DNA from 2 places in the Mesorhizobium sp. M0136 genome. Region 2 is predicted to be linked to the other one. Evidence: riboswitches for the same ligand, from Rfam matches in the RefSeq annotation. Region 2 holds a riboswitch; the other holds the start of a gene.
The links. A riboswitch is a leader RNA that binds a small molecule or an ion and turns the genes downstream of it on or off. The one in region 2 is predicted to bind cobalamin.

Region 1 (15,999 bases), on a different contig from region 2:
CGATGTCGAAATTGCCCCAGATGGAACGTGCGGCTTTTTGATAATTGCGCTTTTGTTTGACTTCCACGGTGAATGGTCGCGTCTGCCGCCTCATAGTTCCTTCCTGAATAGAAGAATGAAGTCGCCGCTCGAATTTTTGGCGCTTCCTGCTTAGCGCGGAGCACTATCGTATAGCCGCTCAACGGGCAAGTGATGCCGGTCTTCGATGGCTGACCCATCTGGGGGGATTTGAGCGGCTTCGCGCGTCCTGCGCATGCCTGTAAGGCCGCCAAGTTTTCTGGGTTAGCAGGCGCGCCACTGTGGCAGCTTGGCTTGTAGGCGAGGCCATGGTTGAGTGAGGCGAAACAAATCCAGCCCCGCGGTCGATCCCGAAGCTTCCCACAATGGCGAAGAGAACATCTTCACTCGTTCCTTTTCAGCACAAGACCTTCCGTTCGCTATGGTCGGCTGCACTCGTTTCGAACCTTGGCACGCTGGTGGAAGGTGTGGCGGCGGCTTGGCTGATGACGAGCATCGCCACCTCCCATGGAATGGTGGCGCTTGTCCAGTCATCGACCACCCTCCCCTACATGATCTTCTCGCTCGCGGCGGGAGCGCTCGCGGACAACTTTGACCGTCGCCGGATCATGTTGACTGCGCAACTGCTGATGGTCTGCGTATCCGCCTTCCTGGCGTTCCTGACCTATGCGGGGGAAATGACACCCTGGACCCTTCTGGGTCTCACCTTCCTGATCGGCTGTGGTTGGGCATTGCACGATCCCTCTTGGCAAGCCTCGATGGGGGATATCCTGCCTCGCGAACACCTGCCAAGCGCGGTTGCGCTCAACGGCATGAGCTACAATCTCATGCGCAGCATCGGGCCGGCGATTGGCGGCATAATCGTGGCCACAGCCGGTGCGGCCTTCGCGTTCCTCTTCAACGTCTTTTGCTACTTCGCTCTGATCGCTGCGCTGTTGCGGTGGAAAGCCGCACGGGCACGACAAGCGTTGCCGCGGGAGGCTTTCGGCAGTGCGATGGCGGCGGGCTTCCGTTACGTGCTCTTGTCGCCGAACCTCCTCAAGGTGATGTGCCGGAGTTTCATTTTCGGCCTCACCGCCGTTGTCATTTTGGCTCTCCTGCCGTTGGTTGCGCGCGAACAGATCAAAGGGACTGCGGTCACCTACGGCGTGATGCTCGGCTTCTTCGGCCTGGGAGCGATTTGCGGCGCGCTCCTCATCGGGCGGGTCCGAGAAGTTCTCTCCAACGAATGGGTCATTCGCGGTGCGTTCTTTATATTGGCGATCAGCTGCTTCTTTCTGGCATGGAGTGAGCACGTTTGGCTGAGCTGTCTCCTCCTCATGCCGGCCGGTGCGGCTTGGATTCAATCATTCTCGCTGTTTAACGTCACAGTGCAGCTTTCGGCGCCGCGGTGGGTGGTTGGACGCGCCCTGTCTCTCTATCAGACGGCCACATACGGCGGCATGGCGGCGGGAAGCTGGCTTTGGGGCGAACTGGCGGATGTCCAAGGTGTTTCGGGAGCCTTCCTCGTCGCCAGCGTGGTTCTTGTGATTGGTGGACTGATGGGGATCGTTCTGCCTCAGCCGGATTTCGAAACGCTCAATCTGGATCCGACCAACAAGTTCAGCGAACCGACGCTGCAACTTAACCTGCGGCCACGAAGCGGTCCGATCATGGTGATGGTCGATTATCGTATCGATCAGAGAGATGTCCCAGAATTTCTCAGTGTGATGACATCGTGGCGAAAAGCCCGGCTGCGAGATGGCGCCAGACAATGGGCGTTGCTGCGTGACCTGGAAAAGCCCGAACTATGGACCGAGTGCTATCATGTGCCAACCTGGGTCGAGTATGTTCGCCACAACAACAGGCAGACCCAGGATGACGCCGAAATCGTTGCGCGCCTGGAAGCGCTGCACCGTGGCGATTGCCCGCCCAAGACGCATCACAAGATCGAACGCCAAACCGTGCGCGTGCACGACGATTTGCCGCTCAGGCCTCATTTGGACAGGACTTGAGCTGGCCCGGTGGTTTAAGCCGGGTTCCCTTGAGCCGGTGGGCTGCGAACAAGCAGTTCGAGACATTGGCCTCGATCACTTCGCAACACGCGGCTGCAGCGGGCCTCGGGTGCTCCCCTCGAAGTCGTTGTGTCGTATCACCGAGGGCATCACAGCCAACACCTTCCACATGGGCAACAGCCTCGCCATTGAGCCGAATATGGTCGCGAGCAGATCACCAAAGAAGCGGTCGGAACCTCGGAACGAAGTTCGACGCCGAGGTGGCGTTCGCATGATGCGGGAAGCAGCACCACGGCGCTTAACGGTATGGTTGCCGCCGGCAGCCGACGAACTCCTATCCTGCTGGACCGCTGTGCGTCATTGCTTTGATTTACCAGGCGCTCAAGGCTCCCACAGTCCTGGCTTTCGAGACGACCTTTGGGAAACATGCAACCCGAATTTAACATAACGACATAAACATTTCTTTATGCGGCGTTGACAAGGAAGCGAACTGCTGTAATTGTCTCCCGTGTCGTGGTTCTCCGTACGGCGCTGCCGCAGCGGAGCTAAGAGGGAAGCCGGTGCGATGCCGGCGCTGCCCCCGCAACTGTTAGCGGCGAGCCAACCCCACTCATGTCACTGAGGCGAATAGCCTTGGGAAGACGGGTAGAGGCTATGACCCCGCGAGCCAGGAGACCTGCCACGGCGAATTACGTCCACGGGCGGGGTGTCTCGGTGGCCGCTGCAGCCTGGCGTTCGTGCCGGCCTGCTAGCGCCTTCCTTGTCACCGACGCCCCAACCATCGGGGTCTGGCATGACTGTCTCTCAGCAAATTCCTGTAGCAACGCTCGGCGTGCCGCGCTTCGGTCGTAAGCGAGAACTGAAATTCGCGCTTGAAAGCTACTGGTCCGGAAAATCTTCCGCTGGCGACCTTCTCACCAGTGCGAAGGCGCTCCGTGCCGCTAGCTGGGAGGAGCAGCACGATCGCGGCGTGTCGAAAATCCCGTCGAACGACTTCTCGCTCTACGATCATGTGCTCGACACCGCAGCCATGGTCGGCGCCGTTCCATCCCGTTACGGCTGGAATAGCGGCGAGGTTCCACTTGAAATCTACTTCGCAATGGGGCGGGGCAACCAGGGTCAGACGGAGGATTGTCGACACGCTGGTCACCAGCAGGCGGCTCATCGGTCTGATGTAACCGCGATGGAAATGACCAAGTGGTTTGACACCAACTATCACTACATTGTGCCGGAACTCAACGATGATCAGACGTTCGCCCTCTCGTCGACGAAACCGGTCGATTACTTCATCGAGGCTAAAGCTCTCGGCGTTCACACACGCCCAGTCATCCTTGGACCGATCACCTTCCTCAAGCTGGCGAAATCGCCTGCCGAAGGATTCGATCCCATCGCGCTCCTGCCGCGGCTGCTGCCCGTCTACGAGCAACTCCTGCAGAGGCTGAAGCTGTCTGGAGCCGACTGGGTGCAGATCGATGAGCCAGCGCTTGTCCTCGATCTGAACCCGAACGAACGAGCTGCGTTCGAATTCGCCTATGGCCAGCTGTCGAAAGCCGCGCCCGAGCTGAAGATCATGCTGGCTACCTATTTCGGGCCGCTGGGAGACAATCTCGAAACCGCGGTTTCTCTGCCCCTGGCCGGGCTGCATATTGATCTCGTGCGCGCTCCCGAGCAGCTGGAAACGGTGGGTCGGCTCGCACGGAAGGATCTGGTGCTCTCGCTTGGCTTGATCGATGGCCGCAACGTCTGGCGTGCGAACCTGCCCGCCATTCTCGACCGCATCAAACCGATCGTCGCCGGCTGGCCCTTGGACCGCGTCGAGATCGCGCCTTCTTGCTCGATGCTGCATGTGCCGATCGACCTCCGCATGGAGACGGAACTCGACGCGGACATCAGGTCGTGGCTCGCCTTCGCGGCCCAGAAGACCGACGAGTTGGTGTTGCTTGCCCGGGCCCTGTCCCAAGGCAGGGATGCGGTGGCAGGCGCGTTGAAAGCGTCTGCCGAGGCTGCCGCCACTCGCGTGACATCCACGAAGATCCATGAACCGCTGGTTGAGGGGCGGATCGCCAGCATTGACGACAGCATGAAGCGACGAGAGAGCGCTTTTGCCGAGCGCTCCAGAGTCCAGGCCGGCACGCTCGGACTGCCGCCGTTCCCGACGACGACCATCGGGTCCTTCCCGCAGACGCCGCAGGTACGCAGGGCGCGGGCCGCTCATGCGAAGGGCCAGCTGAGCTATGTCGACTACGAGACCTTCCTGAAGAAGGAGATCGAGGCTGCAATTCGCTGGCAGGAAGAGATCGGGCTGGACGTGCTGGTGCACGGTGAGTTCGAACGAAACGACATGGTACAGCATTTCGGCGAGCAGCTGTCCGGCTTCGCCTTCACCCAGCATGCCTGGGTGCAGAGCTATGGGTCGCGTTACGTGCGCCCCCCCATCATCTTCGGCGACGTATCGAGGCCCAATCCGATGACGCTGCGCTGGTGGCAGTTCGCCCAGTCGCTTACGGAAAACCCTGTGAAGGGAATGCTCACAGGCCCAGTGACCATTCTCAACTGGTCATTTGTTCGCGACGACGTACCCCGCTCCGAAGCATGCCGCCAGATCGCGCTCGCCATCCGCGACGAAGTGACGGATCTCGAATGGTCCGGCGCAAGGATGATCCAGATCGATGAGGCCGCGTTTCGCGAAGGATTGCCACTGCGCCAGTCTGATTGGAACGACTATCTCGACTGGGCTGTCGAATGCTTCCGGATCGCTTCAACGGGCGTAAAGGACGCGACTCAAATCCATACCCACATGTGCTATTCGGAGTTCAACGAGATCATCGACGCGATCGCTGAAATGGATGCGGATGTCATTTCGATTGAGACGTCGCGCTCGAAAATGGAACTGCTGGACGCCTTCACGAGCTCCAAATATCCGAATGAAATCGGGCCCGGAGTCTACGACATTCACTCACCACGGGTCCCGGAAGTCGGCGAGATTTCGGATCTCGTCATGCTTGCCCGCGAGCGACTGTCCGATGCCCAACTGTGGGTAAACCCGGACTGTGGCCTCAAAACCCGCAAGTGGGAGGAGGTCCGCCCTGCCCTCATGAACATGGTTGCTGCAGCACGCGCGCTCCGGGAGAAAGTGTAGGCCGGAGGGTTTCGTGGTTGCTCACCATGTGATGAGTTACCGGCTGCCGCATGTGGGCCGTGAATGTGCCAAAACGCGATCACATCCTTTGAAATAAGTCACTCGAGCGAGAATGTGCACTTTCCTTCGGCACGTGCAATTTCGTGTGCCAGGCGTTTATCGTTCGCTCGGCTTTTCGCAGCACCATCCAGGGTAAGCTTTGCTGACATTCATCAAAGTGCGATGAGCCACGCTCTTCAGCCTTGTTTGGGCTTCCGGGCGGCGGCTGCAAGCATCGCCTGACCGACGCGGCGGTCGCCTTGGGCGTTCAGCATTTCGCCGGCATTGCAGATATCACGTGCCTCCTTGTTCTGGCTGAGCTTGGCTTTGCCTACAAGGCGGGTGATCTCGATCTCCAGGCCGATGATCGCCTTGACCATAGTGTCGATGAAGTCCTTCGGCGCGTTACCCATCTTCCACGGGACAGGCTGGGTCGCCTCGTGCCTGTGGGTCAGTTTGGCGACATTGCGGCGGACATAGCGTTCGTCGTCGTGGATTGTGATCCATCCATATGCATGTGCGACGAGGTAGTTCCAGGTCGGCACCTGCTTGTGGAACTCCTGCTTGCTCGGATACCACTGCGGCGAAATGTAGGCGTCGGCGGCGCGGAACACCACGAGCACCTCATCGCCGGTCGCCACGTCCTGCCAAACTGGATTGTTGCGTGCGACGTGGCAGCGAAGGGTACCGTTTTCTCCCTGTGACGTGTCGAGTTCGAAGGGGATGTGATTGGCGTCGAGACCGCTCCGGCCATGGGTTATCAGCACGCCAAGGGCGTTGTTCTCGATCAGTTCGTAAAGGACTTCTCGGCTCGGTTCATCGAAATGCGCGGGTACATACATGACAGTTCCTTTCACTGGCCGCCGGGTTCGCTGTTCACCGGTTGGCATCCGATGGCAAGCGTTCCAACGCGGCGGCGATCTGGCGCTTCACTGCTGAGGGCAGAGGCAGGATGGGACGCGGAGGGTCGGCACGGCAAATGTCGAGCAATTCGGCAAGTGCAAAGACGACGCGAAGGCTCGAAAACTCCTTGAAGAGGTTCCAGAACGGCGCAAGCGTGGCATCGATCCGTCGCGCTTCGGCCGCATCGCCCTGTTGCGCCGCCGTGACGATCGTCACGCAGACCTCGGGCAGGATGCCGGCGAGGACGCTGTACCATGTGTCGGCGCCGGCGATCATGGCCTCTGCGGCGTTCCAGTCGCCGCTGTAGCCGATCGAGAACCCTTCCGGCACAGTGCGCCTCTGGTCGGCCAGATGGCTCTTGATCGCATCGCCCTTGTCTGTCGGATTCTTGATAGCGACGATCCCCCGCACCTTTGCCAGGCGGCTGACGAGTGCTGGGGTGAAACGGAAATGCGTCGTTCCTGGATTGTCGTAGACGACGATCGGCAGGCCGCTTCCGCTCGCCACAGTCGAGAAATGTTCGAACACCTCGTCATCAGTAAGCGGGGTGTAGGAGGCGGCGGCAAGCAAACCCGCAGCAGCTCCAAGGGCCTTGGCGTCCTGCGCGAGCCTCACTGCTTCGTCGGTGCGCAGCGCGCCCACACCCACCACGACCGGCATTCGCCCGGCGATTTCGTCCAAGGTCTCGGCGAGCGTCCGTCGCCGTTCCTCGCGCGACAGATACATGTAGGTGCCGGTGCTGCCGAGAAGACCGATGGAGTCGACCTGAGCGGCGCCAAGCCGAGCAATCAGCCTGCGCAGAGCAACGGTATCGACGCGGCCGTCACGATCGGCGGGCGTGATGGGAAACGCGGAAAGACCGCTCAGGAATGCCATGGCAAGGCTCCAGGTTTGTGCGTGAGCGCAGGACTGGCCGGACGACAGGTCATCACAGGGCGTCCAGAGCCCGCCGCAGGTCGGCGATGAGGTCATCGGCGTCTTCAAGACCCACCGAGAGACGCATGAGGTCCTCGCCGACTCCATCGGCCAGATGCGCATCCTTGCGGATCGGCTGACGAGCACGGGTCAGGCTTGCCGGATGATAGATGAGGCTGTCGGCATCGCCGAGGCTGACAGCCCGGGTGATCAGGTTGAGCCGGTCCATCATCCGGCGCGCGCCTTCGTATCCAGCGCGCAGGCCAAAGGCCAACATGCCCGACCCTTGGGACATCTGCTTTCGCGCCGTCACCTGATCAGGGTGCGAGTCGAGGAAGGGATAACTCACCCATGCCACCGCCGGGTGCGCCTCGAGCGCCTGAGCCACCGCAAGGGCCGTGGCGCTGTGCCGTTCCATGCGCAGAGTGAGCGTCTTCAGACCGCGCAGGATCAGGAAGGCTGACATGGGCGAGAGCGCTGCGCCGGTGATGTAGCGCAAGCCCGTTTCGTGCAGCGTGCGGAGCGTTGGCGCGTCGCCGAGAATCGCCCCGCCAAGGGCATCGCCGTGCCCATTGATGTATTTGGTCAGCGAGTGGAGCACGAGGTCTGCCCCATGTTCGAGCGGCCGCTGGAGCGCGGGGGAGGCGAAGGTGCTGTCGACTGCAACCTTTACACCGCGCGCGTGGGCGCGCTCGGCAATGGCAGCGATGTCGCAGATGCGGCTCAGCGGATTCACCGGCGTCTCGAAGAAAACAAGCCGGGTCCGCTCGGTAATCGCGGCATCGAGATTGTGAGGATCGGACAGGTCGACCGCGACGACCTTGATGCCGAAGCGGGGGACCGCCTGTTCGACCATGGCAAGCGTGTTCACATAAAGCGTCCTGTCGACGATGAGTTCATCGCCTTGGGACAGGAGCGACAGGATCAGCGTCCCGAAAGCCGCCATCCCCGAGGCAACGACCAGACCTGCCTCGGCTCCTTCCAGATTGGCAAGCCGTTGTTCGAGGATCTCCGTCGTCGGGTTGTATTCGCGCGCATAGAGCCTTCCACCAAGCGCGGCGGCGGCCTCGTTCGCTGCCACGCTTTCGAATCCATAGGTCGAGGTCAAGAAGACTGGCGGCTGAACGGCATTGGAAAAGCCGGCGGGATCGTAGCCATGATGGATGGCCCGAGTGGCGAATCCGGGACCGGTGTCGTTGAGCGACCGCGTGAGAGTATCGGTTTCGGATTGATAGGAGCGGGTCATTCGGCCTCTAGATCTTTCTTGGGTTTCCGAAAGATTGCCGGCAAACTGGCCAATGTGAAATATCCAGTTGGCGATGAATGAAATGGTCCAGTCTTCAAGTGCCGGTTCTGCAGGTCGCACGCACGCGATGGGTGCACGCCAGATCTACGAGGCTCTTCGCGAGCAAATCCTCGGCGGCGTTTATGAAACCGGCAGTCAGCTGCCGTCCTCCCGAGGCCTCGCAAATGACCTTGGGGTTTCGCGAACGACCGTGACGGTCGCCTATGAGCAACTGGCTGCGGAAGGTTTCATCGAAGTCCGTCAAGGCGCACGACCTCGCGTCGTGTCTTCGTTGATCGGCCCTGAGACAAGCCGCATTTCCGCGAAACGGGTCGGCCAGGTTCTTCTGTCCGCCTATGGGGGACGACTGCGCGCCACACCGCCCTGGCCAGATTATCTGCTGAACGCGCTAAAGGTCGATTTCCGCTACGGTGACCTGGCGCCGTCGGATTTCCCTGCATTGATCTGGAAACGCGCGATGAACGAGGCGATGGCGCAGCGCCCGTTGCGTCTTGCCTATGACGATCCTCGCGGCTCGCGCCGGCTGCGCCAAGCGTTGCAGGGCTATCTCTGGCGCGCCCGAACCCTGAGCTGCGACCTCGAGCAGATCATCATCGTCAACGGTTCGCAGCAGGGCCTCGACCTGTGCGCGCGCCTGCTTCTCGATCCCGCCGACAGCTTCGTCATAGAGGATCCGTGCTACAGGATGGCGCGTCAGGTCTTTGCCAGCACAGGCGCCTCGCCCGTCCCGGTCACCGTCGACGAGGACGGGATGAAGACGGAGTTGCTGGCGGGGATCGGGGCACGACTGGCCTATGTCACGCCATCGCATCAGTTTCCGCTGGGCGGCGTCATGCCGATCGCGCGCCGCCATCAGCTTCTGGAATGGGCGCGGCACAACAACGCCTATGTGATCGAGGACGACTACGACAGCGAATATCGCTACGATATCAATCCGGTCCCTCCGCTGCACAGTCTTGAGGACCACGGGGCTGTCATCTACCTCGGCACGATCTCCAAAACGCTCTCGCCGATGCTGCGTATCGGCTATCTCGTCGTCCCGACGGAATTGCAGGAGGTCTTCGCTACCGCCAAACAATTCGCGGACCGGCATTCGCCGGTAGCTGAACAGGAGGCTCTGGCCTCTTTAATCGAGAGTGGCGGCTACGAAAGCCATGTGCGGCGCGTGCGCAGGCTGAACGGCGAGCGTCGGGAGACGTTGTTGGGCGCCTTGCGGCGCAGCTTCGGTGATCGCATCGCTGTCCAGGGAGCAGATGCCGGTCTGCACGTCGTCGTTTGGTTCGACGAACTGCCGCGATCGCGGGAAACGACCCTGGTCGAAGCCGCCCGAGGCGCGGGCCTGGGGCTGCACCTGATCTCGCCCCTTTACGAGCGGCAATCGGACGAAGGCCACATCGATCGCGTGGGGCTTGTCATGGGCTATGCCGCCTTGAGCATTCGGCAGATCGAGAAGGGCGTTGAGATCCTGCGAGCGGTTGTCAAGCAGGTGCAAGACGCGTTGCCGGGACACGGTGGCTAAAACGGCGGGACGTGGCGTGCTGGCGAGGAAACCGACCCTTGGGCTGAACCGCATTTCGTGCAAAGCCAACTGGACTGGGAAAACGCCATGCAACTGGCGCTGTTGATCAGGCCAGTTTGGCGGCAGATTTTCGTGCGAGACGAATTTCCGAGAGCGATGCATAACCGGCAAGGAAAGCTGCTTCACATCCATATCGCGCCCGCTGCCTTTTATGAAATGGAGGATCTGGCGGAGGCGTAGCTTGTTGCCGGCCGAGGCGGGCTCGAGCACCCGCAAGAGATAATCGACGATCTCTACCAGGCCTTGTCCACGGCCGAATGATGGAATTATCCAGCGCATGGTGCGGCATGCACCATGCCGATGCCAGAAGATCTGGACGCTCGACAAGCACCTTTCTTCAAACATTTCCCGAACGACCCGCAGCGCAAAGCCTCCTCATGAGAAAAGAGCATCCCATGTCTTTCACGCCATTGATTGCCCCCGAGATCAAGGCCCGCTACCCGGATTTTCATCTGATCAGCATTGTGGTGCGGAACGCTGAAATCGACGTGCCGGATGCACAGGCGTTGAACGACACGATTGCGGCGGCGGAACAGGCGGCGCTTCGCGATGACGTCCAAAGGGACGCGCATCTTGCCGCGTGGGCCGTTGCCTACGAGGCTTTCGGCACAAAGGCCAATCGAACGCCGTGCTCGGCCGCCGCGCTTCTCAAGCGGGTGCGGAAAGATGGCTCTCTCCGCGGATTTCCCCACTGGTTGATGCCTACAATGCCGTCAGCGTGTTGTATGGCGTTCCGATTGGCGGGGAGGATCTCGATCTTTACCAGGGGGTCCCGAGACTTTTAATTGCGAAGGGAGCGGAGCCATTCGACACGATCCAGCAAGGTGAAATGGTAATCGAGCATCCCGAACCGGGCGAAGTCATCTGGTGCGATGATGCCGGTGTCACGTGCCGCCGCTGGAACTGGCGGCAGGGGCGGCGCACCATGGTCACGGTCCATACCCGCGCCATGTGGCTCGTGCTGGAAGCCCTCGGCCCAATGTCAGCTAAACAGATGACGGCCACCGGAGAGCATCTGATGGGACTTATCCAAGCGTTGTGCCCGGGTGCGCGAATCGAAACCGCGCGAATCGACGAGTCCACTACATCTCGTGTTCCTTAGGGCATGGCCCCATCTTTCGGAGAAACACCCCACTCAGCCCTGTCCGGATCTGGCGCTCCTTGCTCGCTCCGCTGGCCTACACAGTTGATGCGAACGACCCAGAACGGCTCTCGAAAACGAGCGTCGAACGAAATCAGATCACTCCTTGTTCTCCCTTAGCTTGTTTGGCGTACTTTTATCGCGATGCCTCCAGTGGGGATGGTCCAAATTGCGCAAGCTCGGTCGAGTGATCGCGGAGAAGCTTAATGTCGACTACATCGAAATTCATGGAGCGGTACGGACAACGGGTGCAAACCCGGGACGTCGTCCCGGTGTCGTCAGGCTCTCCCGTCCGACTGAGCCTCAGTTTTCTTCACGGCGCGAATACTCCTGAGGCCGCCCGGATTCTCGTTAAGAGACAGCTGCCGCTCAGGACGGCCCACGCGATACTCACGGAGATGGTCGATCACGGCAAGGCGTTCGTGACGGTTCCTTGCGTTGACGACCTATTGGCACTGAAGAATGAACTGTCGTCCGCAGGCGTGATCGGGAAGGTTCATGCGCCGCGGCCGATAAGTGTTCGCGAAGTCCGGGATCGCACGAAGCTCTCTCAGGAGGCATTCTCCGTGAGGTATGGCCTCGATCTGGCAACGCTTCGAAACGTGGGAGCAAGGTCGCTCGAAACCGGATGCAGCGGCGAATACTCTCCTTTGGACCATCGCCCGGAATCCGGAAGCAGTCGAAGAATCGCTGGACGTGGAGGACGGAGTGGCTTCCCCTTCGCCCTAAGGGGGCCGATCACTTCGGCGCGCGGCAATTCGGCCGTCAGCGCGATGGCCGGCCGCCGCGCGGTATCGACAGCGCGCGAGCCTCATGCGTCAGACGCCTTCCTTGGCATGTCGCACGCCAGATCCCAAACATGTTTCCATCGCAACGAGCTGGTGACGGAAGCAGTGTCTGCACTTTGGAAACGAGCCATTTGCGTTCTCATGGACGTCGCGACCCGTCTCGTCCAGTAAAAGTCGCAATCATTGTCAATTGCGATGTAGTCAGCTGGCCGTTTATTTTCCTAAGATCTGCGTTACAGGCCGGGGTGTTGTCGCCGTTTCGGCGGGTAAGATGGGATAGGCGACCTCGGGTGCCTTTCCGGTCAGCGAGTTGAGGAAGGCAACAAGCAGGTCGACTTCTTCGTCCGCCAGTACCACGCCAAGCTGGGTGGTTCCCATGATGGCAACGGCCTGTTTCAGATCCCAAACCTTGCCCGAATGAAAGTATGGCGCGGTGAGTGCAACGTTGCGCAGCGGCGCCACGCGGAAAACATAGGAGTCGTCGGCTGCATTGGTGACCGCAAATCGGCCCTTGTCTTTTTCCGGCAGGACCTCGGCGCTGGGCTGTTCCACGAGGCCGAATGGGTAATAGGCTTCCCCACCAACGTTGATGCCGGCATGGCAGGACGAGCAGCCTTTGTCCATGAAAAGCGCCAGGCCCTGTTTCTGTTCGGAAGTCATGGCAAGCTCATCACCATTCAGGAAGCTGTCGAAGGGGGCCGGCGTGACCAGTGTCGCCTCGAAGGCTTCGATTGCCTTGGCGAAGTTGTCGAAGGTGACCCGATCGGCTTCAGCCGGAAAAGCTGCATCGAACCACTCGACATATTGCGGCATCGACTTGAGCGTGGCGACGACTTGACCCGGTGTATTGGCCATTTCGACGCCGGCTTGGACCGGTCCCTTCGCCTGAGCCTTCAGGTCTTCGGCACGACCGTCCCAGAACTGGGCGATGTTGAAGACAGCGTTCAGTACAGTCGGCGCGTTGCGCGGTCCCTTCTGCCAACCATGGCCGATCGAGGTTTCGTGATTGTCGTCGCCGCCGGTGGCCAGGTTGTGGCACGAGTTGCACGACAAGACGCCTGACGCAGAAACGCGTGGATCGAAGAACAGTGCCTTGCCGAGAGCGATCTTTTCCGGGGTGATCGGGTTGTTGGCGACTGCCGGCGTGGTGGATGGCAAAGCCCTGAAGGTGGCCAGTGCCGTTTCTCTGAGGTCTGCGGGGATCGAATCCGCAGCAAAAGCGGTGGCTGCCAGCAAGGGGACAGCCATCGTACTAAATAGGATTTTCATAAATGATCTCGCTGCGTCGTGCACGCAGCCACTCTGGGATATGCGGCTCATGAACGCCCTGCGCTAGATCAGCTGCGGGAGAGGACCGGGGTCTGACACCTGTTTTCGCGGCAGAGATGGGACCGTCTCGGAAGTGAACGCTCTTCTCGATTGGATTTCAGGGAGCCGGAGGATCGCTGCTCGGCAAGCGGCGGCGCCGGAGCCCGGAGCCGTGCTTCGGTTCTCTCTGCGCCTTCAACTATGAAGAAATCGGGGCCACCGTGTCCGATTCGGTTTGGGGCCGGTTATCTGTTCCGCAGCAGGTCCTGCTCGACTTCCGCCTGCCTTCGCCAGATCGACGTGGGCCCAAATCGATCCGCGATAGTGTCTTGTAGCACCTTTGCGGGACGATCTTATTTCGACTGTAGAGGGCCGTTTCGGGTGAGCAAAATTACACGAATTTCAAAGGGCGCCCGAGTAGCTGTTTTGATTGGCTTGTGAGGCCTATAGCCTCCATCGAGCGAATATTGGCAGACGACGGAGCACAATTTTGGCTTCGTTTATCAGCTTCAATGGGCCAACTGCTTTGCTATAATTACAGGGCAATTTACCGTCATGAATTCGAGAGAACCAAGTCCCACGCAGTGATTTTCACACCGGAAGCGTTGCAGTCCTGTCGCGAGAAGCTCGTTTACAACAAGATGATTAACATCGCCATAGCGCGCAATATTGTTTGTTCGCTATAGTACACTCCAGATGCCGGCGAAATCTCGATACAATAACCTCGTCGGCGTTCCCGCTCCGGCTTCAGATACGACTGCGACGCCGATACTTGCGCTTTTCCACTGCCCGACATGCAGGCAGCGAGCCATTGCATCGCGGAGGTTGCATCTTCCAATATGGCGACCTGTTCCCCAAAGCGGAAAAAAGTCTTGCGCGCTGCGCTCGCAGGTATTCGTCCGTTGTATGCATCAAAGCACGCCGTGAGAGCGGCTTCGTAGATCCGGTCTCTGCCATCTTCTGGTCATTCGTTGAGAAAATCGATAGCATCCGCAGGACTGGCAATCTCTTGCACGATGTGCACCGCCCGCCTTACAAAAAGTGGGCTGCTGAAAGTCCCTGAGCTCATTCGTTCCTCCCGACCTGCTGAACCGCTGGTTTGCGTGAACAGGCGCCTGCTCTACACCCGCCCACCATTGCGGAATGTGTTGTCACAGCGATAGCGGTTCAACAGCAAAGCAGCGGCGTGATGTCCTCGGTTTACCAGCGGGCCAAACCCTAATATCCTGCTGCGAGAGAGGCTCACCGGATGAATCTACATCGTTTCGACCATTGCGAATCAACGCTTGATAGTTCCTCCACGCGCCATCAGGAAGCGGCCACTGCTCTGCCACCGATTTCACAGCCAAAGAGAGGATGGCGAAACAGAAATAGCCCGCTTCGTTTCGAGATTACTGGTCATTTCGGCGCAAAGCTTACGGCGAGACGCGCCTGAAAATGCGCAAGCACCGCGGCAGCTCGCCAACAACGGACGGATCAACGGTCACGACGGCGGGATACCGCGCCGTAGATCTCGCTGGACGAACATCGCAACAATCCTGTCGAGACCTTTGTTGCTTTCAGCGGCGACCGCCACTATGAAGCGACGCTTCGCCGACTGTGTTTCACGCCGCCTGGAGAGTTTCATGACAGAAGAAGCCGAAAAAAACATCGACACCCTCATCGAGCTCACGGCCGATGTCGTCTCAGCCTATGTCTCCAACAATCCGATCCCGGTGGGGGATCTCCCTGCCCTCATCGGCCAAGTGCACGCGGCTCTGAAAGGGACGGCCCGAGGTGTCTCTACAGAAGAGCCGGTTGCCCTTACGCCTGCAGTCCCGATCAGGAAGTCGGTGACACCGGACTACCTCATCTCCCTTGAGGACGGGAAGAAATTCAAATCGCTAAAGCGCCATCTGTCGACCCACTATGGGCTGACGCCAGATGGATATCGGGCCAAATGGGGCCTGCCGGCGGATTATCCGATGGTCGCGCCGAACTACGCCGCGGCGCGCTCGTCATTGGCCAAGACGATGGGGCTCGGCCGCAAACCGAAAGCGCCGGAAGCGCCGGAGCCGGCCCCGACGAAGCGAACCCGCAAGAAGGTCGCGGCTTGATTTCGGCAATCGAGATTCGTTCTGGAGCGTTGCAGCCATCGGCTTAATCTGCGCGTCATATAAAAAGGCGGGGCCAACCCCGCCTTCCTTTCAAAAAACTTTGTTTCATGAGGAATTCGCGACGCCTGCAGCAATCTGCTGCCCTCAGTTTTGCTCGCTCCCATCGAGCGGCCGTGAGGACCTCCGGACCTACGCGCCCACTCTTGCCAGGACGCAGGAGAAAATTTCAACCAGCTTTGCTGAGGCTGCCAGCGGAGGATTTGCCGGTGCGGCGATCCTGCTCGATCTCATAGTTGATCTTCTGGCCGTCAGCGAGGGTCGAGAGGCCCGCGCGTTCGACAGCGGAAATGTGGACGAAAACATCCGGACCGCCATTGTCGGGCTGGATAAATCCAAACCCCTTGGTGCTGTTGAACCACTTTACCGTTCCAGTCGGCATATACGTGTTCCTCCTTAACAATTGCAACGTGGGCAGGCCATCAGGCCTGCCCGACTCATAGCCGAGACTTGGGCGCAGCAAAAAGCGAAAAATTGTTAAACCCCGATCAGCTGGCGCACTCCATCTTGGCCGTAGTCGCCAGCAAGCACTGTCCGACACTACCGCTCGAGCACGGCCGGAAGCGCCCGATCCTTCCAACGCTCCTCAGCGCCACATCTATGGCTGGTGCTTGGAGGCACGGGACGTAAGGCCGACCGCTGCTCGTGCCGCGAGGTCAAAGGCCGGATAGTTCAGGGAGTTACCTTCGTGCATAACGGCTTGGCAAGCGCTTGAA
Region 2 (15,999 bases):
AGGAATAATGATAATAGCCGCCGCCATTGGCGCAGGAGCCCATCGAGATGACGTAGCGCGGCTCCGGCATCTGATCGTAGACCTTGCGCAGCGCCGGCGCCATCTTGTTGGTCAGCGTGCCGGCAACGATCATGATGTCGGACTGACGCGGAGACGCGCGCGGCGCAACACCGAACCTTTCCGAGTCATAGCGCGGCATCGAGGTATGGATCATCTCGACCGCGCAGCAGGCGAGACCGAAGGTCATGAACATCAGCGAGCCGCTGCGCGCCCAGGTGATCAGCGCCTCGGTCGAGGTGACGAGAAAGCCCTTGTCGGCGAGCTCGTTGTTGATCTCCAGGAAGAACGGATCATCCTCCCCCACCGGCCTGCCGGTGTTGGGGTCGATGAGGCCCTTGGGCTTCGGCGCGACGAGCGTGCCGGAACTGTCGTTCAATCCCATTCCAGCGCTCCTTTTTTCCATTCATAGGCAAAGCCGATGGTCAGCACCGCCAAAAACACCATCATCGACCAAAAACCGAGCATGCCGATCTGGCTGAACGACACCGCCCAAGGAAACAGGAAGGCCACCTCCAGATCGAAGATGATGAACAGGATCGACACCAGGTAGAAGCGGATGTCGAACTTCATGCGCGCATCGTCGAACGAGTTGAAGCCGCATTCATAGGCCGAAAGCTTTTCCGGATCGGGGTTGCGGTAGGCCACCAGGAAGGGTGCGGCAAGCAGCGCCAGCCCGACCACCAGCGCCACGCCGATGAACAGGACGATGGGCAGGTACGAACCTAAAAGTGCGTTCATGCTGCAGTTTCCGTTGGCGGCCAATCCACTCTGATTACAGCACCGGACCCACTTGCGGAAGCGTGACAGTTTAACCACTGAACCGTTTTAAGGGGGCTCTATGCTGCAACGCGGCGAGGGTTAGCGCAGCGCTTTCGGCGAAGCAAGTCAAACCTTGTTCAAATCGCGGTACTGGGCGGCATATCCGGGAAAACTGGTCAGATCCGCTCCTGTTTGATTTCTTTCACTTTTCACTCCACTTTTCTCTCCTGACATGGATACCGACAAAACCCTGCTAGCATGGCGCGGAATCGCAGATTCTCTGCTCTGTCCGGCATCATCAGGATACCCGCATTGATGAAGGAAAAAATCTCGCTTCGCATGGCCCGCCGCATCGCGCTGGCGGCACAGGGATTCAATGACCCCCGACCCGCCGGTACACCCGACCGCCGACATCTGGCCCGCGTGCTTGCCCGTACCGGCCTGCTGCAGATCGATTCCGTCAGCGCCGTGGTGCGCGCCCACTACATGCCGCTCTATTCGCGGCTTGGCCCCTACAAGCTGGCGCTGCTCGACGACGCCGCCATAACGCGCAAGCGGATGGTCTTTGAATATTGGGCGCACGAAGCCTCCTTCCTGCCGGTCGAGACCTATCCGCTGATGCGCTGGCGCATGCAGCGGGCCGAGCGCGGCGAGGAAATGTACAGCGGACTGGCCAAATGGGGCCGCGAGCACGCCGCCTATATCGAGGAGATCTATCGCCAGGTCGTCGATCACGGCCCGATCGCCGCTTCAGCCCTCGAAGGCCAAAAGGGCAATGGTGGCTGGTGGGGCTGGAGCCATGCCAAGCACGCCTTCGAATGGCTGTTCTGGGCCGGCCGCATCACCACAGCGCATCGCCGCGGCTTCGAGCGGTTCTACGATCTGCCGGAGCGCTTACTGCCGCCGGCGGTACTCGCTCTGCCGGTTCCTTGCCCCGAGGATGCGCACCGCGAATTGCTGCGTATCTCCGCCCGCGCCCATGGCGTCGCCACGGCAGGCGATCTGCGCGACTATTTCCGCCTCTCGCCCGCCGATATCAAGGGTCGCATCGAGGAGCTGGTCGAGGCTGGCGAGCTGTTGCCGGTGAGCGTCGACGGCTGGAGCAAAACAGCCTATCTCCACAAGAACGCCCGTTTGCCGCGCCGGACCGAGGCGCGCGCCTTGCTTGCGCCGTTCGATCCCGTGGTCTTCGAGCGGTCGCGCACCGAGCGGTTGTTCGACTTCCACTACCGCATCGAGATCTACACGCCGGCCGAAAAGCGCCGCTATGGCTATTATGTGCTGCCGTTCCTGCTCGGCGACAGCATCGTCGGGCGCGTCGACCTCAGGGCCGACCGTCCGGCCGGCGTATTGCGCGTCCATGCCGCCTATGCGGAGCCCGGCGCCCCGCCGCAAACCGCCGCCGAGCTTTTCGAAGAATTGAAGCAGATGCAGGGCTGGCTCGGGCTTGAGCGCATCGAGGTGACAGCTGCCGGTGATCTTGGGCCGGCGCTGGCCGACATTGCCGCGTCGTAGACGTGCGTTGACACGACTGCCTCCACAAGCCTAAATCCGTTCCAGACGGTCCCCTGCCCGCAACGGCAGGGGCCAAGAGGGAATGCGGTGCGAAATCTCGATTTCAAATCCGCGGCTGTCCCCGCAACTGTAAGCGACGAGCCAAGGCCGAAAACCACTGGGATATTCCCGGGAAGGCGGCACCAAGGCGATGACCCGCGAGCCAGGAGACCTGCCGTCTAGGACATAAGAATCCGATCGCCTGGCGGGTTTTCCGGGCAAGGAGCCTGATTTGGAACGCGACAGCAGTTTTTCGGCTGAGACAGCGGATTTATTGTCCGGCCCTGACGATTCCCTGGCCGGCGTTAGCGTCATCGTCTGCTCTTCCTGCCGTGACGAGACCGGTTCGGACGCTCATCCCCGCGCCGGCGAACTGCTCGCCGAGGACACGCGCCGCGCCGCTTCCGGCGAAAACATCAAAATCCGCACCGTCGAATGCCTCGGCAATTGCAAGCGCCGGCTCAGCGCCGCCATGCTGCGCGACGGCTGCTGGAGTTACGTCTTCGGCGACCTGACCGCGACCAGCGGCGCCGATCTCGTAACCGGCGCAAAGCTCTTCGCCACCTCGACGGATGGGCTCATTCCGTGGCGCGGCCGTCCCGATTGCCTGAAGCGCGGTCTGGTTGCCCGCATCCCTCCCCTCGACCTTTTGAAGGACTTGATATGACCGCTGCCTCCCTTTCGCGCGTCCCCTGCACCGTCGTTACCGGATTTCTCGGCGCCGGCAAGACGACATTGATCCGCCATTTGCTCGAGAACGCCAAAGGCAAGCGGCTGGCCATCATCGTCAACGAGTTCGGCGACATCGGCATCGACGGCGAGATCCTGAAGGGCTGCGGCATCGACACCTGCCCCGAGGAAAACATCGTCGAGCTGGCCAATGGCTGCATCTGCTGCACTGTCGCCGACGATTTCGTCCCGGCGCTCGACCAGATCCTGTCGCTGATGCCGAGGGTCGACCATATCCTGATCGAGACATCCGGGCTGGCCCTGCCCAAGCCGCTGGTCCAGGCCTTCCAGTGGCCGTCGGTCAAGAGCCGGGTGACCGTCGACGGCGTCATCGCCGTCGTCGACGGACCGGCGCTGGCGGATGGCCGCGTCGCCAACGACATGGACGCCCTGCAGGCGCAGCGCGCGCAGGACGAGACGCTCGAACACGACGATCCGGTCGAGGAAGTATTCGAGGACCAGCTCGCTTGCGCCGACCTGATCATCCTGTCGAAGAGCGACCTGATGGACGCAGCCGGCTCGGCCCGTGCCAATGCCGTCATCGGCAAGCATGTTGCGCGGGCGGTGAAGATCGTGCCGACTTCGCAAGGCAAGGTCGATCCGTCGGTGCTGCTCGGCCTCGGCCTCGCCGTCGAGGACGACATCGAGACCCGCAAGACCCATCACGACGACGAGCTCGACCACGAACATGACGATTTTGACTCGTTCGTCATCGACATCGCGTCCGTGTCCAACCCGGACGAGCTCGCACAACGCGTCGCCACGGCGGCGGAGGAAGAAAACGTGTTGCGCGTCAAGGGCTTCGTCGAGGTTGGCGGCAAGCCGATGCGGCTCCTGCTGCAGGCTGTCGGTCCGCGCGTCAACCACTATTACGACCGCGCCTGGACGGCTGACGACGACCGCCGCTCGCGCCTCGTCGTCATCGGTCTGAAAGGGCTGAACCGCCCGGCGATAGAGCGTATCCTCGCCGGCTGACCCCAGGTACGAGCCGCGATGCACATCCTCACCACCACATCCGCCTCGCTCGACGATCTCGCCGAGCCTGTCGATCTCAGGCAAACGCCTGCGGATGTCGTGGCCCTGTCCTTCACCGACAGCGACCTGGCCGGGCTGGCGGCGGCGTGGAAGGCGGATGCGGACCGCCTGCCCTCGATGCGGCTCGCCGCCTTGCGCGACCTGCGCCATCCGATGTCCGTCGACCTCTGGACCGAGAGCGTCGCCCGCGATGCCAAGGTCATTCTGGTCCGCATTCTCGGCGGCTACGAGTGGTGGCGCTATGGCTGCGACCAGCTCGCCGTTATCGCGCGAAATCGCGGTATCAAGCTGGCGCTCCTACCGGGCGAGAGCCACGACGAGGATTTGCGACTGATCGAAGGCTCGACGCTGCCGCGCGAGGAGTTGGACGCCCTGCTTGGCTATTTCCGCGAGGGCGGGCCGACAAATATGACGGCGCTGGTGCGGAGGCTGGCAAGTCTCGCTGGATCGGGTGCGGCGGTAGCCGAACCTGTTAGCGTGCCAAAGGCGGGATTTTACGAGCCGGGACTGGGGGTCGTCCCCCTCCCCCTCGAGGGGAGGGTCCGGCCGAAGGCCGGGGGTGGGGTCCTCTCCGAAGCGCGCCGACTCAAAGAGGCGCCGAGCACTGCCGCAATGACCCCACCCGGCCCTTCGGGCCACCCTCCCCTCAAGAGGGAGGGGGACGTCGTGCCAATTCTCTTCTACCGTTCGATGCTGCTCGCCGCCGACGTCGCGCCCATCGACGCGCTTTTCGAAGCGCTGAGCGCGCGCGGCATGGCTCCCGTGCCTATCTTCGTCTCCAGCCTCAAGGACCCGGCCTCACTCGCCTTTGTTGAAACCGCGCTTGCAGCGCTGAAGCCTGCCGCCATCATCACCGCCACAGCTTTCGCCTCCGGGGCCGAGCCGGGCGTTGAAACCCTGTTCGACCGCGCCGGGGTGCCGGTGTTCCAGGTCATCGTCGCAACCACCCGCCGCGACATCTGGCAAACCAATCAGCGCGGCCTGGCGCCGGCCGACCTTGCCATGCATGTCGTCCTGCCCGAGCTCGACGGCCGCATCCTGGCCGGCGCCATTTCCTTCAAGGGCGAAAGGGAAACCGATCCCGCATTGGCCTTCCGCGCCTTCGCCAACCGGCCAGAGCCCGACCGCGTCGCGCAAGTGGCGAACCGTATCGAGGCATTCGTGCGCCTGCGGCGGACGCCGCGCGCGGAACGCAAGCTCGCCATCCTGATCCCCGACTATCCGAGCGCCCCCGGTCGCACCGGCTACGCCGTCGGCCTCGACGTGCCGTCCAGCGTGCTGGCAATGCTGCACGATCTGAGCGAACAGGGCTACGCCGTTGAAAGGATTCCGCAAACGCCAAGGGAGTTGTTGGATTTGCTGGAACGGGGGAATGGTGGGCTGAGACTGGACGATTATCTCGCTCTTTCTGCAGAGTTACCGACTGCGGCACTCGCTGCCGTGGAGGCGGCATGGGGTAAGGCGGAAGATGAGACAGGTTCGCGCGAGGCGCCCCCCTCTGTCCTACCGGACATCTCCCCCTCAAGTGGGGAGATTGGCTGTTTCGCCGACGGTTCTACCTTAATACCGTCGGTAGTTGGCGAAAGCAGAAGTCACGGAGCAATCTCCTCCCTTGAGGGGGAGATGTCCGGCAGGACAGAGGGGGGTGTTCAAGCGCCTGCTGTCGCCAAATTCCGCTTCCGCACGGCCACGTTCGGCAACATCACCGTGGCGCTCGCCCCCGATCGCGGGCGCTCGGTCGACCGCCGCGCCGACTATCACGAACCGACATTGCCGCCGCGCCATGCGCTGGTCGCCTTTGGCCTCTGGCTGCGCCAGTCGCTCGGCATCCATGCAATTGTCCATGTCGGCGCCCACGGCACGCTGGAATGGCTGCCCGGCAAGACCGTTGCGCTCAGCGAAAACTGCTTTCCCGAAATCGTCACCGGCGCCCTGCCCGTCATTTATCCGTTCATCGTCTCCAACCCCGGCGAGGCAGCGCAGGCCAAGCGGCGCGTTGCCGCCGTCACGCTTGGCCATCTGCCGCCGCCGCTGACCGGCGCCGGGCTGGACGAAAACCAGCACAGGCTCGAACGACTGGTCGACGAATATGCCCAGGCCGACGGGCTCGACCGCCGCCGCCGCGACCGCCTGGCGAAGCTGATAGTCGAAACGGCGGAAAAGACCGGCCTCGCCTCAGAGGCTGGTGTCGCCAGGACCGACGCAGCCGACGAGGCTTTGCGCCGCATCGACGCCTGGCTCTGCGATCTCAAGGATTTCGCCATCAAGGACGGCCTGCACATTTACGGCCGCTCGCCGGAAGGCGAAGCTGATCCGGTACGGCGGCAAAGTGCGGCAGCTGAAAAAACCGCGCTGCTTGCCGCCCTCGACGGCCGCCACGTCGCTGCCGGTCCGGCCGGCGCGCCGGCGCGTGGCCGGAGCGATGTGCTGCCCACCGGCCGCAATTTGTTTACGGCCGACCCGCGCACCATGCCGACGCCGACCGCCTATGATCTGGGTAAGGCGGCAGCGGAAGAAGTCGTCCGCAACTACATGCAATCGCATGGCGACTGGCCGCGCTCGCTGGTCATCGACCTCTGGGGGTCGGCCTCGCTGCGCACCGGCGGCGAGGAGATCGCGCAAGGCCTGGCGCTGATGGGCTGCCGGCCGCAATGGGATTCAGCCACCGGCCGCATCACCGGCATCGAGGTGCTGCCGCCGGCAACGCTCGGCCGCCCGCGCGTCGACGTCACCTGGCGCATATCGGGCCTGTTCCGCGATATGTTCCCGACCCAGATCGCGCTGATCGACGCCGCGGCCAACGCCGTGGCGACCCGCGACGAGCACGATTCGGAAAACCCGCTGGCGGCCAGGACCCGCATCGACGGCAAGATCAGCCCGCGCATTTTCGGCACTTCGCCCGGCACTTACGGCGCCGGCGTCGAGGACATGTTGTCGAGCGGCGACTGGTCGGCGCGCGAAGAGATCGGCCGCGCCTATCTCGACGCCACTTCGCATGCCTATGGCGGCGCCGAGGGCGAAGGCATTTCGGCGCCTGGCGCGTTTGAGGGTCGCATCGCTGAGGCCGACCTTCTGGTTCATACCGGCGACGACCCCGGCCGCGACATCCTCGAAGGCTCGGCCGACGTCGCCTTTATCGGCGGCTTTTCGGCAGCGCTTGCCGCGCTCGGCAAGAACGCCGACGTGATCGTGCTCGACACCACGGACCCGCAAAAGCCCAAGCCGCGCTCGGTTGGTGAGGCCGTATCCCGGGTAGTTCGCGCCCGCGCGGTCAACCCGCGCTTCATCGCCGGCCAGATGCGGCACGGGCCGCGCGGCGCCTCGGAATTCGCCGAGACGGTCGACCGGCTGGTCGGCTTTGCCGAGACTACCCATGCCATATCAGGCACGCTGATCGAGGCCGTGCACGACGCCTATCTCGGCGACCCCGTGGTGCGCGCCTTCATCCTGCGCGAGAACCCGGCGGCGGCGAAGGTGATTGCCGAGCGTTTGCTGTCAGCACGGCGGCGCGGGCTCTGGCATCCGCTGCGCAACTCGATCGATAACGATCTCGCCGCACTGATTGCCGAAGCGCAAGCTCTGGGAGTGGCGGCATGAACGCTTTCTCGCGCCGTGGCGCCTGCCCTGCCTTGTCCGCGCCGATGCAAACCGGCGACGGGCTGCTGGTGCGGCTCAATCCGGTCGCTGGAGGACTGTTGCCGAAGTCGTTGACCGGACTCTGCGAATCCGCCTTGCGCCATGGCAACGGCATCATGGAAGTGACCGCCCGCGGCGGCCTGCAGATACGCGGCCTGACGCCGGCAAGCGCGCGGTTACTGGCGATGGAGGTCGATGCGCTCGGCATCGCCGTGCGCACCGGCGTGCCGGTCGAGACCGGCCCGCTGGCCGGGCTCGACCCGGAGGAGATAGCCGACCCGCGCCCGATGGCGGAGCGGATTCGGGCGGCAGTTGAGGACGCCGGTGTTACGCAACGCCTTGGCCCGAAGGTTTCGGTGATCGTCGACGGCGGCGGGCGGCTGACAATGGATGCGGTTACGGCCGACATACGACTGGCTGCGATCAGAACCGACGCGGGCGTCCGCTGGCTGATGGCCGTCGCTGGCGACGGGCAGAATGCCAAGCCTCTCGCCATGGCCGAGGAGGAAGCAGCCCGTGATATCGCCGTCGCGATTCTAAGGATGGTCGCCGAAAAAGGCCGCGACGCTCACGCAAGGGATTTGACGGAACGGCAGCGTAGATCACTCGCAAGCTGGCATTCCTTCGCGCCCCCCTCTGTCCTGCCGGACATCTCCCCCTCTAGGGGGGAGATCGGCAGTTCCGCCGACGGCCGTCCTTCTGCTGCCTTGGTATTTGGCGCGACTTCGGCGATTAGCGAAGGCGGAGACCAAGGTGCAATCTCCCCCCTAGAGGGGGAGATGTCCGGCAGGACAGAGGGGGGCGCCGTCGAGCGCCATCACCCGCTCATTGGCATCTTCAACCTGAGTAATGGCCACGCTCTCGGCATCGGCCTGCCCTACGGCAGCATGCCCGCGCAAAAACTCATCGGCCTCACGCAAGAAGCCATCGCCCTGGGCGTCACCGAAATCCGCCTCGCTCCAAGCCGCGCGCTGCTTTTCATCGGCCTTTCGCCAACCGCCTACCACTCGCTTCAGCAGACAGCCGCAACCCTCGGCTTTGTCACCGACGCAGCCGATCCGCGCACGAAAATCGCCGCCTGCCCCGGCGCACCCGCCTGTGCCTCCGGCCGGATCGCCACCCGCGACATCGCCGAGATCATCGCTGCAGAAAACCGCGACATCCTCGATTCCTCGCTGACGCTGCACATCTCCGGCTGCGCCAAGGGCTGCGCCCATCCCGGTCCGGCGGAGCTGACCCTGGTCGGTGGCGAAAACGGAGCCGGGCTTGTCGTGGACGGGACGGCAAAGGCATTGCCCGCCGGATACAGGCCGGGCTACGACGCCGCGCACGGCATCGGCCGCGTTGCAGCGGCGATCCGCAGCGCACGACATCCCGGCGAAACCGCTGCCGCCTGCCTGGCGAGGCTCGGCACGGCGGGCGTCGTCAAAGCTTACCGACAGGAATGAACATGACCGCCTACGACTACATCCATGATGGCACGGCGATCTATGAGCGCTCCTTCGCCATCATCCGCGCCGAGGCCGACCTGTCGCGCTTTTCCGAAGCCGAGGCCGACGTCGCTATCCGCATGATCCATGCATGCGGCCAGGTCGAGGCCGCGCGGCACTTCGTTTTCTCGACCGATTTCGTCGCCGCCGCGCGCACAGCATTGGGCGCCGGCGCGCCGATCTTCTGCGACGCGCAGATGGTCTCGCACGGCGTCACGCGCGCCCGGCTGCCTGCCGGCAACGAGGTAATCTGCACGCTGCGCGATCCGCGGACCGCCGACATCGCGAAAAAGATCGGCAACACCCGCTCGGCCGCGGCGATCGACCTGTGGGGCGAGCGCATGGCCGGTTCGGTCGTCGCCATCGGCAATGCGCCGACCGCCCTGTTTTATCTGCTGGAAAAGCTGCGCGACGGCGCGCCGAAGCCGGCGGCGATTATCGGCATGCCGGTCGGGTTTGTCGGTGCCGCCGAATCGAAGGATGCGCTGGCCGAAAATTCCTATGGCGTGCCTTACGCCGTCGTGCGCGGCCGGCTGGGCGGCAGCGCCATGACCGCCGCCGCCCTCAATGCATTGGCGAGGCCGGGCCTATGAATGCGATTGCAAAAGGCAGGCTTGTCGGCGTCGGCACCGGACCCGGCGACCCGGAACTTTTGACCCTGAAGGCAGTGCGCGTGTTGGCCGAGGCTGAAGTCGTCGCGCATTTCGCCAAGCGCGGCAACAACAGCAACGCGCGGGCCATCGTCGGCGCGCATTTTCGCCCCGATTTGATTGAACTGCCGCTGCTCTATCCGGTGACGACCGAGATCGACAAGGATCACAGCGATTACCGCTCGCAGATATCGGATTTCTACGAAGAGTCGGCCGAAAAGGTCGCCGCGCACCTAAGCGCCGGCAGGATGGTCGCGGTGCTTTCGGAAGGCGATCCGCTTTTCTACGGCTCCTACATGCATCTTCATGTCCGGCTGGCGCACCGTTTTCCGACCGAAGTCATCCCAGGCGTCACCGCCATGTCGGGCTGCTGGTCGGCGACCGGCCTGCCGATCGTCCAGGGCGACGACGTGCTGACGGTGCTGCCGGGCACGATGAGCGAATTCGAGCTGACGCGTCGCCTCGCCGACACCGACGCCGCGGTGATCATGAAGGTCGGCCGCAACCTGCCCAAGATCAGGCGCGCGCTGGAGGCAACCGACAAGCTGGCGCGGGCCATCTATGTCGAGCGCGGCACCATGCCGGGCGGCGTCTCGATGCGGCTGGCCGACAAAAAGGACGACCAGGCGCCCTATTTCGCCATCGTGCTGGTGGCCGGCTGGTCGGGCCAGCCAAGTGCATTGAGAGCCGAAGCATGAGCGGCCGCCTCACCGTCATCGGCCTCGGGCCCGGCAACGCCGATCAGGTGACGCCGGAAGCCAGCCGCGCCGTTGCCGAGGCAAAATTCTTCTATGGTTACAAGCCTTATCTCGACCGGCTCGATCTGTGCCCCGACCAGACCCGCGTCGCTTCCGACAATCGCGAGGAACTCGCGCGCGCCAGGGACGCGCTGCTGAAGGCTGCGGAAGGCCACGATGTCGCCGTCGTGTCGGGCGGCGATCCCGGCGTCTTCGCCATGGCGGCGGCCGTCTGCGAGGCGATCGAGGCGGGCCCACCCGAATGGCGCGCGGTCGACATCGCTATCGTGCCCGGCATCACCGCCATGCTCGCTGTCGCCGCCCGCATCGGCGCGCCACTCGGCCATGATTTCTGCGCCATCTCGTTGTCCGACAATCTGAAGCCGTGGGATTTGATCGAGCTGCGCCTACTTGCCGCGGCGGGCGCCGGCTTCGTGATCGCGCTCTACAATCCGATCAGCAAGGCACGTCCCTGGCAGCTTGGCCGCGCCTTCGAGTGCCTGACAGCGATCCTGCCCGGCACCACGCCGGTGATCTTCGGCCGTGCCGCCGGCCGTCCCGACGAGCGCATCGAGGTTTTTCTGCTGGCCGACGCCGATGCCACGAAGGCCGACATGGCGACCTGCATCATCATCGGCTCGCCGGAAACCAGGATCATCAAGCGGCGTGACAAGGCCGCGCTGGTCTACACGCCGCGTTCGGCAGCGGGCCCAAGAACATGACCGACCAGAAAATGATCGACCATAGCGGCAAGCGATTCGATGGTTTCGGCCGACGTAACGTCCGGCAACGCCGGCCTGCGGATCATCACCACCTCGATTCCCAGCGCTCGCGCCGCCGCGATCTTGCCGTAGGTCGCCTCGCCGCCGCTGTTTTTGGAAACAACGACTTCGATGCCACGGCTTTCGAGCAGCGCGCGCTCATCGACCTCATGAAATGGCCCGCGCGCCAAGAGATAGGCCGCGTCGGGCACAGCGAGCCTGGGCTCGACCGGGTCGACACTGCGAATGAGATAATGATGCCGGGGAGCTGCCTCGAAGGCGGCGACCTCCTGTCGCCCGAGCGCCAGGAATACACGGCGCGGCACCGATCCCAGCGCCTTGACCGCACCGGCAACGGTGTCGACCAGTATCCAGCGATCGCCTTCGACCCTCTGCCAGCCTGGGCGCCTGAACGCCATGATCGGCACGCCAGCCTCATGCGCAGCGTCCGCTGCATTGGCGGAGATTCGCGCCGCATAGGGATGCGTGGCGTCAATCAGCAGGTCGATCTTGTTCTGGTGGAGATACAACGCCAGCCCGCCGGCACCGCCGAAGCCGCCGACCCGCACCGGCACCCCCTGCGCGGCCGGGTTTTCGGTGCGACCGGCCAGCGACAGCATGACCGAAATATCCGCGCGCGCGGCAAGCTTGCCGGCCAGTTGCCGGGCTTCGGTGGTTCCGCCGAGGATCAGAATGCGGTGGGTCATCATGCCTGCTGAAGCTCCGCGCGGCGCCAAGCTCACCTCAAAGTGGCTTACGATCGTCGGCATCGGCGAGGACGGTGTAGCGGGTCTCGGCGACGAGGCCAAGCGGTTGATCGCTGAGGCCGAGTTCGTCTTCGGCGGCAAGCGCCACCTCGCCCTTGTCGCATCACTGATCAAAGGTGAAGCGCGCGCCTGGCCGACGCCCTTCGATGCCGAGATGCGCGACGTGCTGGCGCTCTCCGGCAGACGCGTCTGCGTGCTGGCCTCCGGCGATCCCTTCTACCACGGTGTAGGCGTCACCCTCGCCCGCAAGGTCGCAGCAGAGGATATGCGGGTGATCCCCGCGCCCTCGGCCTTTTCGCTGGCCGCCTCACGCCTGGGCTGGGCGCTGCAGGACGTCGAGACGGTCTCGCTGCATGGCCGCTCGCTCGACCTGATCCGGCCGTTGCTGCATCCTTGCACCCGCATTCTCGCGCTGACCTCGGACAGCGATGCACCGGGAGCGATTGCCCGTCTCCTGACCGAGCTCGGCTTCGGCGCTTCGCGGTTGACGGTGCTGGAGGCGCTGGGTGGGCCGAACGAAAGGCTGCGCTCGGCGAGCGCCGGCACCTTCGACCTCGCAAAGATCAATCCGCTCAACGTGCTCGCGATCGAAGTTGAATCGACTCCGCAAGCACCCATCCTGCCGCTGACAGCGGGACGTGCCGATCGTTTGTTCGAGCATGACGGCCAGATCACCAAGCGCGAAGTGCGCGCCGTCACCCTGTCCGCTCTCGCGCCAAGGCGCGGCGAACTGCTGTGGGACATCGGCGCCGGATCGGGCTCCATCGGCATCGAATGGATGCTGGCCCATCCTTCCATGCGTGCCATCGCCGTTGAGGCCGATCCGGCCCGCGCCGCCCGCATCCGACGCAACGCCGCGGCCTGCGGCGTTCCCGGTCTCGCCGTCGTTGAAGGTTCGGCACCGCAAGCTCTTGCCGGGCTGGAAACGCCAGCGGCGATCTTCATCGGCGGCGGCGGCAGCGATGCCGGCGTGCTGGAAAGAGCCATCGATGCCTTACCTGCCGGCGGCCGCCTCGTCGCCAACGCAGTGACCCTGGAGATGGAGGCACTGCTGCTTTCCCGTCACGCTGCGCTCGGAGGCGAGCTTACCCGGATCGCTATATCCCGTGCTTCGCCGGTTGGTTCGATGCAGGCCTGGCGGCCGGCTATGCCGGTCACCCAATGGAGTTGGGCCAAGCCATGATGGTCGCGGGCATCGGCAGCCGCAAAGGTGTCAGCGCACGCGACGTGCTTGCTGCGGTAGAAACCGCGCTGGAGGCGCACGGGCTTGCCCTGCCCGCGCTTTCGGCCCTCGCGACCGCGTCTCTCAAGCAGGATGAAGCGGCAATCTTCGCCGCCGGACGTGAACTCCGCCTCCCGGTAATCGTTGTCGAGCAGGACGAACTCAAAGCTGCATCTACGACCAGCCGTTCCGACCTATCACATGAGCATGCCGGCACGCCGTCTGTTTCCGAAGCCTCGGCGCTTGCCGCCGCCGGCAAAGGCGCAAAGCTGCTCGGGCCGCGCACGGTGCTCGGTGCTGTGACCTGCGCCATCGCGATCAGCGGAGATGCGGCATGACCGTCCATTTCATCGGCGCCGGTCCAGGTGCTGCCGACCTGATCACCTTGCGCGGCAGCCGCCTGCTCGGCAGTTGCCCCATCTGCCTCTATGCCGGATCGATCGTCGCGCCGGAGCTGTTGCAGCACTGCGCGCCCGGAACGAGGTTGATCGACACCGCGCCGATGTCACTCGACGAGATCGAGGGCGAATATCTGGCCGCCCACGCGGCCGGCCATGATGTCGCCCGCCTGCATTCCGGTGATCTGTCGGTCTGGAGCGCAGTTGCCGAGCAGATCCGCCGGCTGGAGAAGCATGGCATCCCTTATACGCTGACGCCGGGCGTGCCGTCCTTCGCCGCTGCGGCGGCAGCGCTGCGCCGCGAGCTGACCATTCCAGAAGTCGCGCAAAGCCTGGTGCTGACACGCATCTCCGGCCGCGCGTCAAAGATGCCGCCCGGCGAAACGCTGGCTGGCTTCGGCCGCACCGGCGCCACGCTGGCCATCCACCTTGCCATCCACGCCATCGACCGCGTCGTCGCCGAGCTGACGCCGCATTACGGCGCCGACTGCCCGGTCGCGGTCGTCTTCCGTGCCTCCTGGCCGGACGAGCGCGTGCTGACCGCCACGCTGGCCACCATCGAGGCGCAATTGGCCGCCGATCCGATGGAGCGCACGGCAATCATCTTCGTCGGCCGCTCGCTGGCGGCGGAAGGCTTTGGCGAAAGTTCATTGTATGACGCGCACTACCAGCGGCGCTTTCGCGGACGGGGCGGGTTGTGAGCGGCAGCAATAGAAACACTACGGTCGAGCAGGCGCTCACCCGGCTGGACTTCAAGCCGCGCCAGCTGGAGCCCGGTCATGTCTGGCTGGCCGGTGCCGGCCCTGGCGATCCCGGCTGCCTGACGCTGGAAGTGCTGGCCGCCCTCGGACAGTGCGACGCGCTGGTTTATGACGCGCTGGTCTCGCCCGCGGTCGTCGCCGTCGCCGAGGGCGCGGAACTGTTCTATGCCGGCAAGCGCGGTGGCAAACCATCGATGAAGCAGGACGACATTACCGCTCTGCTGGTTCGGCTGGCGCGCGCGGGCCGGCGCGTCGTCAGGCTGAAGGGCGGCGACCCCTATATTTTCGGGCGTGGCGGCGAAGAGGCGCTTGCGCTGGCCGGGAAAACCATCCCGTTCCGCATCCTGCCTGGCCTGACGTCCGGCCTCAGCGCGCTGGCCGCCACCGGCATTCCCGGCACCATGCGCGGCATCAACAAGGCGCTGATCCTGGCGACCGGTCACGCCGCCGGCACCGATGACGACCTCGACTGGGCGGCCATCGCCCGTACCGGCCAGCCGGTGGTCATCTATATGGGCATGGCCAATCTGCCACTGATCGCCGCCTCGCTGCTCGAGGGCGGGCTGGCGCCTTCGACGCCCACCGCGGTGATTGTCGCTGCGACGACACCGCAGGAACGGATCGTCGTCGCCACGCTCGCCACCATTGCGGAAGAGGCAGCAGCCGCCGGTCTGACCTCGCCGGCGCTGATCGTCGTCGGCGGTATTGTCGCTATGCGTGCGGCACTGGCGGGCGAGCCATGACCCGCGCCATCATCATCGGCGCGCCGCGCTCGGGCTCGGGCAAGACCAGCGTCACCATCGGCATTCTGCGCGCGCTCGCCCGGCGCGGCCTGAAGGTGCGCGGCGCCAAGTCCGGCCCGGACTATATCGATCCCGGCTTCCACACCGCCGCCACAGGCTTGTCCGGCATCAACCTCGACAGCTGGGCAATGCCGCCCGCCCTGCTTAACGCACTGGCCGGCGAAGCGACCGAAGATGCCGATTTTATCTTCCTCGAAAGCGCCATGGGCCTGTTCGATGGAATTCCGGCTGCTCCGGGCCGCACCGGCTCGGCCGCCGACCTTGCCCGACTTTATGGCCTGCCGGTGCTGCTGGTGCTCGACGTTTCCGGCCAGTCGACCACGGCGGCGGCCGTTGCCAAGGGCTTTGCTACTTATGACCCCGATGTGCGCATGGCCGGTGTCGTGCTCAACCGATTGGGCAGTGAACGCCACCGCCGACTGTGCGGCGATGCCATCGAAGCGCTCGGCTTGCCTGTGGTCGGCGCTATCCTGCGCGATCCCTCGCTCAACCTGCCCGAACGTCATCTCGGCCTCGTTCAGGCCGGCGAATATGAGAATCTGATGGCGCATCTCGACCGGCTGGCCGATATGGTCGAGCACTCGCTCGACCTCGACGCCATCATGGCTCTGGCGGCGCCATTCACGCCCGCGCCGGG

Region 1: it holds a riboswitch for cobalamin, as region 2 does, so the genes downstream of both, metE (5-methyltetrahydropteroyltriglutamate--homocysteine S-methyltransferase) here and NKJ35_RS11470 (DUF1636 family protein) in region 2, are expected to answer to the same signal.

The regions. Positions count from the first base shown of each region.
Region 1 is NZ_JAMYTP010000036.1:862-16,860, forward strand. It holds gene NKJ35_RS28370 (transposase) at 1-94, opposite strand, end outside; gene NKJ35_RS28375 (MFS transporter) at 384-2,012, shown strand; cobalamin riboswitch at 2,510-2,710, shown strand; gene metE (5-methyltetrahydropteroyltriglutamate--homocysteine S-methyltransferase) at 2,806-5,151, shown strand; gene NKJ35_RS28385 (FMN-binding negative transcriptional regulator) at 5,388-6,032, opposite strand; gene NKJ35_RS28390 (dihydrodipicolinate synthase family protein) at 6,067-6,969, opposite strand; gene NKJ35_RS28395 (trans-sulfuration enzyme family protein) at 7,022-8,254, opposite strand; gene pdxR (MocR-like pyridoxine biosynthesis transcription factor PdxR) at 8,328-9,833, shown strand; gene NKJ35_RS28405 (hypothetical protein) at 9,921-10,073, shown strand; gene NKJ35_RS28410 (B3/B4 domain-containing protein) at 10,522-10,995, shown strand; gene NKJ35_RS28415 (cytochrome-c peroxidase) at 12,036-13,091, opposite strand; partial or broken gene NKJ35_RS28420 (DUF982 domain-containing protein) at 13,762-14,076, opposite strand; gene NKJ35_RS28425 (Ros/MucR family transcriptional regulator) at 14,756-15,226, shown strand; gene NKJ35_RS28430 (cold-shock protein) at 15,453-15,665, opposite strand.
Region 2 is NZ_JAMYTP010000007.1:260,165-276,163, forward strand. It holds gene NKJ35_RS11455 (NuoB/complex I 20 kDa subunit family protein) at 1-442, opposite strand, end outside; gene NKJ35_RS11460 (NADH-quinone oxidoreductase subunit A) at 433-798, opposite strand; gene NKJ35_RS11465 (winged helix-turn-helix domain-containing protein) at 1,135-2,334, shown strand; cobalamin riboswitch at 2,364-2,567, shown strand; gene NKJ35_RS11470 (DUF1636 family protein) at 2,606-3,040, shown strand; gene cobW (cobalamin biosynthesis protein CobW) at 3,037-4,077, shown strand; gene NKJ35_RS11480 (cobaltochelatase subunit CobN) at 4,096-7,734, shown strand; gene cobG (precorrin-3B synthase) at 7,731-9,221, shown strand; gene NKJ35_RS11490 (precorrin-8X methylmutase) at 9,224-9,856, shown strand; gene NKJ35_RS11495 (precorrin-2 C(20)-methyltransferase) at 9,853-10,611, shown strand; gene NKJ35_RS11500 (precorrin-3B C(17)-methyltransferase) at 10,608-11,372, shown strand; gene NKJ35_RS11505 (cobalt-precorrin-6A reductase) at 11,336-12,118, opposite strand; gene cbiE (precorrin-6y C5,15-methyltransferase (decarboxylating) subunit CbiE) at 12,120-13,361, shown strand; gene NKJ35_RS11515 (cobalamin biosynthesis protein) at 13,358-13,738, shown strand; gene cobM (precorrin-4 C(11)-methyltransferase) at 13,735-14,499, shown strand; gene cobA (uroporphyrinogen-III C-methyltransferase) at 14,496-15,302, shown strand; gene NKJ35_RS11530 (cobyrinic acid a,c-diamide synthase CobB) at 15,299-15,999, shown strand, end outside.